Regions from separate parts of the Luteibacter sp. 3190 genome, predicted to be linked through region 2. Evidence: riboswitches for the same ligand, from Rfam matches in the RefSeq annotation. Region 2 holds a riboswitch; the other holds the start of a gene.
The links. A riboswitch is a leader RNA that binds a small molecule or an ion and turns the genes downstream of it on or off. The one in region 2 is predicted to bind thiamine pyrophosphate.
Positions count from the first base shown of each region.

Region 1: it holds a riboswitch for thiamine pyrophosphate, as region 2 does, so the genes downstream of both, J2X58_RS16905 (TonB-dependent siderophore receptor) here and thiC (phosphomethylpyrimidine synthase ThiC) in region 2, are expected to answer to the same signal.

Region 1 covers NZ_JAVDUO010000004.1:281,355-284,763, reverse strand. Annotated here, with positions in the region: gene J2X58_RS16905 (TonB-dependent siderophore receptor) at 1-1,488, opposite strand, end outside; TPP riboswitch at 1,545-1,641, opposite strand; gene J2X58_RS16900 (phosphotransferase) at 1,645-2,775, opposite strand; gene J2X58_RS16895 (MASE1 domain-containing protein) at 3,109-3,409, shown strand, end outside.
Region 2 covers NZ_JAVDUO010000001.1:1,379,941-1,383,349, reverse strand. Annotated here, with positions in the region: gene fumC (class II fumarate hydratase) at 1-374, opposite strand, end outside; gene J2X58_RS06370 (AraC family transcriptional regulator) at 650-1,129, shown strand; gene J2X58_RS06365 (pyridoxamine 5'-phosphate oxidase family protein) at 1,240-1,674, shown strand; TPP riboswitch at 1,849-1,955, shown strand; gene thiC (phosphomethylpyrimidine synthase ThiC) at 2,015-3,409, shown strand, end outside.

The DNA.
Region 1 (3,409 bases), on a different contig from region 2:
GTAGGTCGTCAACGGCGCGGTCGGCTGCCAGAGCAGCGCCGCCTGCGGCAGCGACTGACTGCTCCGCGTGTGGCGTTCGATCGCGCCGGTGTCGTCGTAGGCGCTTTCGTCGAGGCGGACGAAACGCGTGCCGGCGAGCACCTGCCATTGCTCGCCCAGGTGGATCCGGTCGATCGCGAACAGCGTGCGCTGCCAGCTCGTCAGGCGGCGGACCGACGGACCCGGCTCGTTCGGCGACGGTGCGAACGACGGCACGACACGGTCATAGATGTTGGCGGTGCCGACGTAGTCGTACACGTAGGCGCGGCGGTCGATGGTCCGGCGGAAGCTCGTGGCGCCGACGTTGAGCTCGTGGTCGACGCTTCCCGTCGCGAAGCTGCCGGTGACGACGCCGCGTACTTCGTCGTTCTGCCGCGTGTCGTCGGGGCTGCGGAAATCGTAGACGTCGTAGTCGCCGTTCGGCGCGAAGAAGTAACCGGGCGTGGCGCCGGATGCGCAGGATTCGGCGTAGAAGCAGCCGTAGGCGAACGCGACGTTGTCGTCGATGACGGTGTGGCTGTGCCCCGCCGAGACCTGCGCGTTCCAGTTGTCGCTGAAGCGGTAGTTGAAGCGCAGCGACGTATTGCTGGAATGGATGCCCACCGGCCGCTGCCACGACTGGTAGCCGAGCAGGCGCGTGCGGCTCGCATGGGCGGGCACCGTCGTGCCGCCGAGCAGCTGGTAGCCGGACGCCGAGCGCTGTCCGCTCGTCTGGTAATCGGTGTCCAGCAGCAGCGTCGCCTTATCGGTGATCTTCCAGTCGGCCGCGATGGAGACGAAACTGCGCCGGCCATCCGCGTGTTCGATGTACGAGTGCGTCTTCTCGTTCGCCGCGTTGACGCGCAGGCCGAACGACGGCGAGAACCAGGCGCCCAGGTCGAGGGCCTCGTAGTTCGAGCCGTGCGAATCGGTTCCGATCGTCACGTTATGCACGTCCGCCGGACGCTTGCTGACGTAGTTGACGAGGCCACCGGGCTCGACCACGCCGGCCTCGAGCCCGCCCAGCCCCTTCAGCACCTCGACGTGTTCCTTGCCTTCGAGCGCGAGCAGCTGCTCCGCCGACATGATCATCCCGTTGAAGCGGAACCCCGTGGCGAGATCGAGCGGAAAGCCGCGGATCGAGACGTCCTGGTAGTAACCCGCCGGCGCGTAGTTGTCGGTGATCGCGGCGTCGCCACGCACCAGTTCGCTCAGCGTGCGGGGCTGGCGATCGTCGATCTGCGCGCGCGTGATGACCGTGATGGCCGCGGGGGTGTCATGCAACGGCGCGCTGCCGAAGCTGCCGAACGTATCCAGCTGCGAGTCGGCGGCGCGGTAGCTGTCGGTGGTCGTCGCGTGGACGTCCACGGTGGGCAGCGTGCGCGCCTGCGGAGGCGCGTCGTCCGCGGCGTGCGCCGCGGCGGCGAGCGCAAGGATGGCAAGGGCGAGCGGGGTACGGGCAAGGATCATCGTCGTCTTCGGGTCCATGGACGAAGCGACGGCGAACCACGGGCCCGGCCGGGCCATCCGTGGATCTGCAAGCTCCCTACGCCGGTACTAACCGGGTCAGGTTCCAAGGGACTCTCTCAGCCCGGCGATCGCCGGGCACCCCCGCTTCTAGAACCGTTATTGAACCACAATCCGGTCGAGGAACGTACGGCCGTGCCCGGTGGCGAACCAGCGCGCGTGGCCGAGCAGGAACGTGTGGTAGGCCACGTCCGCATGGTCGCGGCGGCCGGTGATGCCCTCGAAGTATTCGACCTCGGAGAGGGCGAAGTCGATGTGCACCAGCGGCAGCAGATCGGCGAGGAGCGCGAGGTCGCCCGCCGCGAGCGGCCGCACGGACCGGTAGCCGTCAACGATCGCGCGGGCGAGATCCGCTCGCCCGATGTCGCCGCGATCGACGTCGAGCCAGGCGATCGCGTTGCGCTCGATCGCGGTGGCGAGGTCGAACAGCGCGAACGTCTCCGCCGAGAGGCCGAGGTCGAGGACGTCGGTGATCGAAGCGTCGTCGCCGGCGCCGCTCCAGCAGAGATTGGAGACGTGCCAGTCGCCATGGGTCCACAGGCGGGGCTGCGTCGCGATGCCACGGATGGCGCGCGCGTGCCAGGGTGCGATCGCGTCGGCGAGTTCGGCTCGCCAGTCGCGCTCCCGCAGGTAGCGCGCGAGCGCCGGACGTGAAGGAAGCTGCGCGTCGATGACGCGAGCCGGCTCGGCCGCCGCGAGGATCTCCGCGCGCGCGACGAGGATGTGCGTCTCGCGCTGCGGCGCGGCGTAGCCGCGTGCGGCGTCATGCAGGCGGGCCAGCATGGCGCCCGCCCCGCGCGCGTGGTGCTCGCCATCGATCGGCGACCAGGAATACGCGTCGCGGTAGACATCCAGGCCTCGCGCCGCCTCGTGCACTTCGTAGACCCAGTCGCCGGCGGAGAACACGGATGTGCCGTCCCCGGCCCGCACGATGCCCGGTACGGGAATGCCGCGTTCGCGCAGGTGCGTCGCGAAGCGATGTTCCTCGGCGAGCGTGTGTTCGTCCCGGACGGAACGATGGTGCCGCTTCACGAAGTAGCGCCCCCGCTCCGTCGTCACCAGGGCCGCCGCGGACAGCGGCCGCGGGCTGCGCCAGTCCAGCGAGCGAAGCGTGCCGAGCGACGGGAGCCATTCGACGATCGCGGCGACTTCGTCACGGCGCAGGGCCGGCCAGTCGGGCTCGAGCTGGTCGCCGGCGAGGCCGTGGGCGAGGTGGGGGGCGTGGGTCATCCGGGGATTTTAGTGCGGGACGCGGCCCCGCACGGCACGGTCGGGCGCCCTGGGGGCAGTCCTAGACCCGCGGCAAGGGGGTCGGGAGGCTCGCGCAGCCGACCCTCGAGAACAAACGGGGCCCTTAATCGGCAAATCCTTCAAAAACGTGTCCAATCCATGGCGAACGGGCCGATATACCTTCAGACTACCCTCACGGGAGCGGGTGTGTGACAGGGGTCCGCGTGGCTCCGGCCAGCCGACGAAACGCGCCAGACAGGCGAACGACCAACCATGTAAGGACAAGATCGACCTAGGGGGACTACCGTGGGCGGAATGAACAGGGACGCGTTGGTGTGGGGTCGATACGTAGCCGTCGCGGGCGCCTACGCGGCCTGTTACGAGCTGACCCGCAATTTTTCGTTCTCGCACTGGATGCTCACCGCCGGGCTGCGCATGGCGTGCCTGCTGCTCGTTCCCCGGAAGTTCTGGCCGGCCCTCGCCGTCGGCGAAGCGTTGCCCATCGCCGAGATGGCCTTCGTGCACATGTCCGACTATGGCGTGGCCTGGGCCGTGGCCAACACCGTTCCTCCGATCGTCTTCTGCATGCCCATCGTGGCCTGGCTGCAATCGCGCCTGCCGATCATCCGTGCCG
Region 2 (3,409 bases):
AGCACCTCGTTGACGTTCATGTTCGACTGCGTGCCCGACCCTGTCTGCCACACGTACAGGGGGAAGTGCGCATCGAGCTTCCCCGCGATGGCTTCGTCGGCCGCCTGCACGATGGCGTCGCGCTTCCACGCCGGCAGTCGTCCCGCCGTGGCGTTCACCAGTGCGCAGGCCTTCTTCACGTACCCGTACGCGCGGTAGACCGCGACGGGCATGTGGTCGCCGCCGATGTCGAAATGGTGCAACGAGCGCTCGGTCTGCGCACCCCAGTAGCGGTCGGCCGGCACGGAAACCTTTCCCATGCTATCGAATTCTTCGCGGCGACCCGTGGCATCGATTCCGATCGGTACGGGACGCAGGCTTGGCGTGTCGTTCAAGGCGGTCTCCTCGGTCAGGCGGTGAGCGGGATGCCTCCCGGAGGCTAGGTCATGCGGCCCCGAAGCGGCTTGAAGGAAGCGGAAGCGGACGATTTTTCTATGCGACGCAAGGTTCGCCGATCGACGACGCGCCCCCCCATACAGGGGGTCAAACGGAGAAGGCGCTTCGATAGCATCGGGTCCGTCTTCGACCACTGAAGATGGTGACCCTCATGCGAATCGACAGCTCACTTCCATCGGCGCCCGCGGGCGTTGGAAGTTCCCCGATACACGATGTGCAGCGGCTGCTCCAGCTCGCGCTGCGGCAGATCGCGGACACGGAGCGCGCCGACCGCCGCGCTTGCGCCTACTACATCGAACAGGCGCTCCGGCTCCACCGGCACGCCGCTTCGGTACGGGCCCGGCCCGGCACGCACAACGGACTGGCGCCGTGGCAGGTCGCTACCGTGGAGAAGGTCGCGCTCGCTCGCCTGGACAACAACCTGTCGATCTCGGACCTCGCCTCCGCGTGCCGTCTCTCCCGGGGCTATTTCAGCCGCGCGTTCAAGGCGACGTTCGGTGAAAGCCCGCATCGCTGGCGCCACAAGAAGCGCATCGAGCATGCGTGCCGGCAGATCGTCGGTACCACGGACACGCTGGCGCAGATCGCCGTGGCATGCGGCTTCAACGACCAGGCCCATTTCACGCGGTCCTTCAAGGCCGCGGTCGGCACGACGCCGAACCTTTATCGAAAGGAACAGGGCGCCTCCGTCTGACATGCGGGACGACTCGCGGTCACCGCGCCGTGTGACCACTTTGGCACCACCCGCTTTTCACGGTGTCCTGCCGTTTCGCATCGCAGTCTCTTCGTACCAAGGAGACCCCCATGACGATAAAGACGCTCGAAGACCTCTCGAAGAAAATGGCTGGCATCGACTTCGCGATGCTGCAGACCCATGCGGCGAACGGCGAGATCGCCGGACGCCCGATGAGCAACAACGGCGACGTCGAGTACGACGGCGACAGCTGGTTCTTCTCGCTGGAAGAGACGCACGTCGTCGGCGAGATCGAGGCCAATCCCGCCGTGGCGCTGTCGTTCACCGGTTCGAAGTCGCTGCTCGGCAAGCCGCCGCTGTTCGTGGCGGTGGAGGGTCGCGGGCAGATCGTTCGCGAAAAGGCGGAACTCGAACGCCATTGGCAGAGCGATCTGGAGCGCTGGTTCAAGGACGGCGTGGACACACCCGGGCTGGTGCTGATCAAGGTGAAGGCCGTCCGGATCACGTGGTGGGACGGCATGGACGAGGGGGAGATCATTCCCTGATCGTCCGCCTGTAGGAGCACACCTGGGCGCGATTGGGGCCTCTCGCGAGCGCCCGATCGCGCCCAGGTGCGCTCCAACCTGGCCGTCGTAACGTTCGTCGCCTTCCGGATCCGATCTTCACGCGGTGCCTCATCCGGGGGCTTTCGCCGTGCCGAAAATCTGCGGTAGGCTCTGACCCGTTCCGAGGGGTGTCCTGCGTTGGCAGGGCTGAGATGGCGGCAGCCGGACCCTTTGAACCTGATCCGGGTCATGCCGGCGAAGGGACGGGAATGCAGCGCGCCGAGGGCGTGCGCCCTGACGATCGTCACCCGGATCTCCCATCGTCCAGGAGAAGAGATCCATGATTTCCAGCACGCCATCCAGCCACGCCGCACCGGCCGATGTCACCACCGGCCCGATCCGCGGGTCGCGCAAGATCCATCTTTCGCCGCCGGGCTACCCGGACATGCGCGTCCCGTTCCGCCAGGTGGTCCTGAGCGATCCGAAGGAAGCGCCGCTGAACCTGTACGACGCGTCGGGGCCGTACACCGATCCCGAGGTGGTCATCGATCTGGCGAAGGGCCTCCCGCACGTGCGACGAGCGTGGATCGAGCGCCGCGACTTCGAACGCATCGAGGGGCGGCCCGTGCGGCCCGAAGACAATGGCAGCCAGAGCGCCGACGCCGTCGTGGCGGCGTGTCCCGCCAGCGTGCCGTTGCGTCGCGGACGCACCGGGCAGCCGGTCACCCAGTTCGAGTTCGCGGTGGCGGGCATCGTGACGGAGGAGATGGTCTACGCGGCGTTTCGCGAGAATCTCGGCCGGACGATGGCGCTCGAGGATGCCGATGCGCGCCGCGCGGATGGCGAGGACTTCGGGGCGGAGATTCCCGCGTTCGTCACACCGGAATTCGTGCGCAGCGAGATCGCCCGTGGACGTGCGATTCTGCCGGCGAACATCAACCATCCCGAGCTCGAGCCGATGGTGATCGGCCGGAACTTCCTCGTGAAGGTGAACGCCAACATCGGCAACTCGGCCGTCAGTTCCGGCGTGGCCGAGGAGGTCGAGAAACTCGTGTGGTCGACGCGCTGGGGCGCGGACACCGTGATGGATCTTTCCACGGGGCGGAACATCCACAACATCCGCTCGTGGATCATGCGCAACGCTTCCGTGCCCATCGGGACCGTCCCCATCTACCAGGCCCTCGAGAAAGTCGGCGGCGACCCGCTGAAGCTGACCTGGGAGGTCTTTCGCGACACGCTGATCGAACAGGCGGAGCAGGGGGTGGACTACTTCACCATCCACGCGGGCGTCCGGCTCGCGCACGTGCCGCTGACGGCTCGCCGTGTTACCGGGATCGTCAGCCGCGGCGGGTCGATCATGGCGCGCTGGTGCCTCGCGGGTCATCGCGAGAGCTTTCTGTACGAACGTTTTCGCGAGATCTGCGAGATCTGCCGCCAGTACGACGTGTCGCTTTCGCTCGGCGACGGACTGCGGCCCGGCTCGATCGCCGACGCGAACGACGCGGCGCAGTTCGCGGAGCTCGAAACGCTGGGCGAACTCACGCGCATCGCGTGGGAGCACGGGTGTCAGGTGATGATCGAAGGACCGGGTCATGTGCCCATGCACAAGATCAAGGTGAACATGGAGAAGCAGCTCGCGTCGTGCGGCGAGGCGCCGTTCTACACGCTCGGGCCCCTGACGACGGACGTGGCACCGGGCTACGACCACATCACCTCCGGTATCGGCGCGGCCATG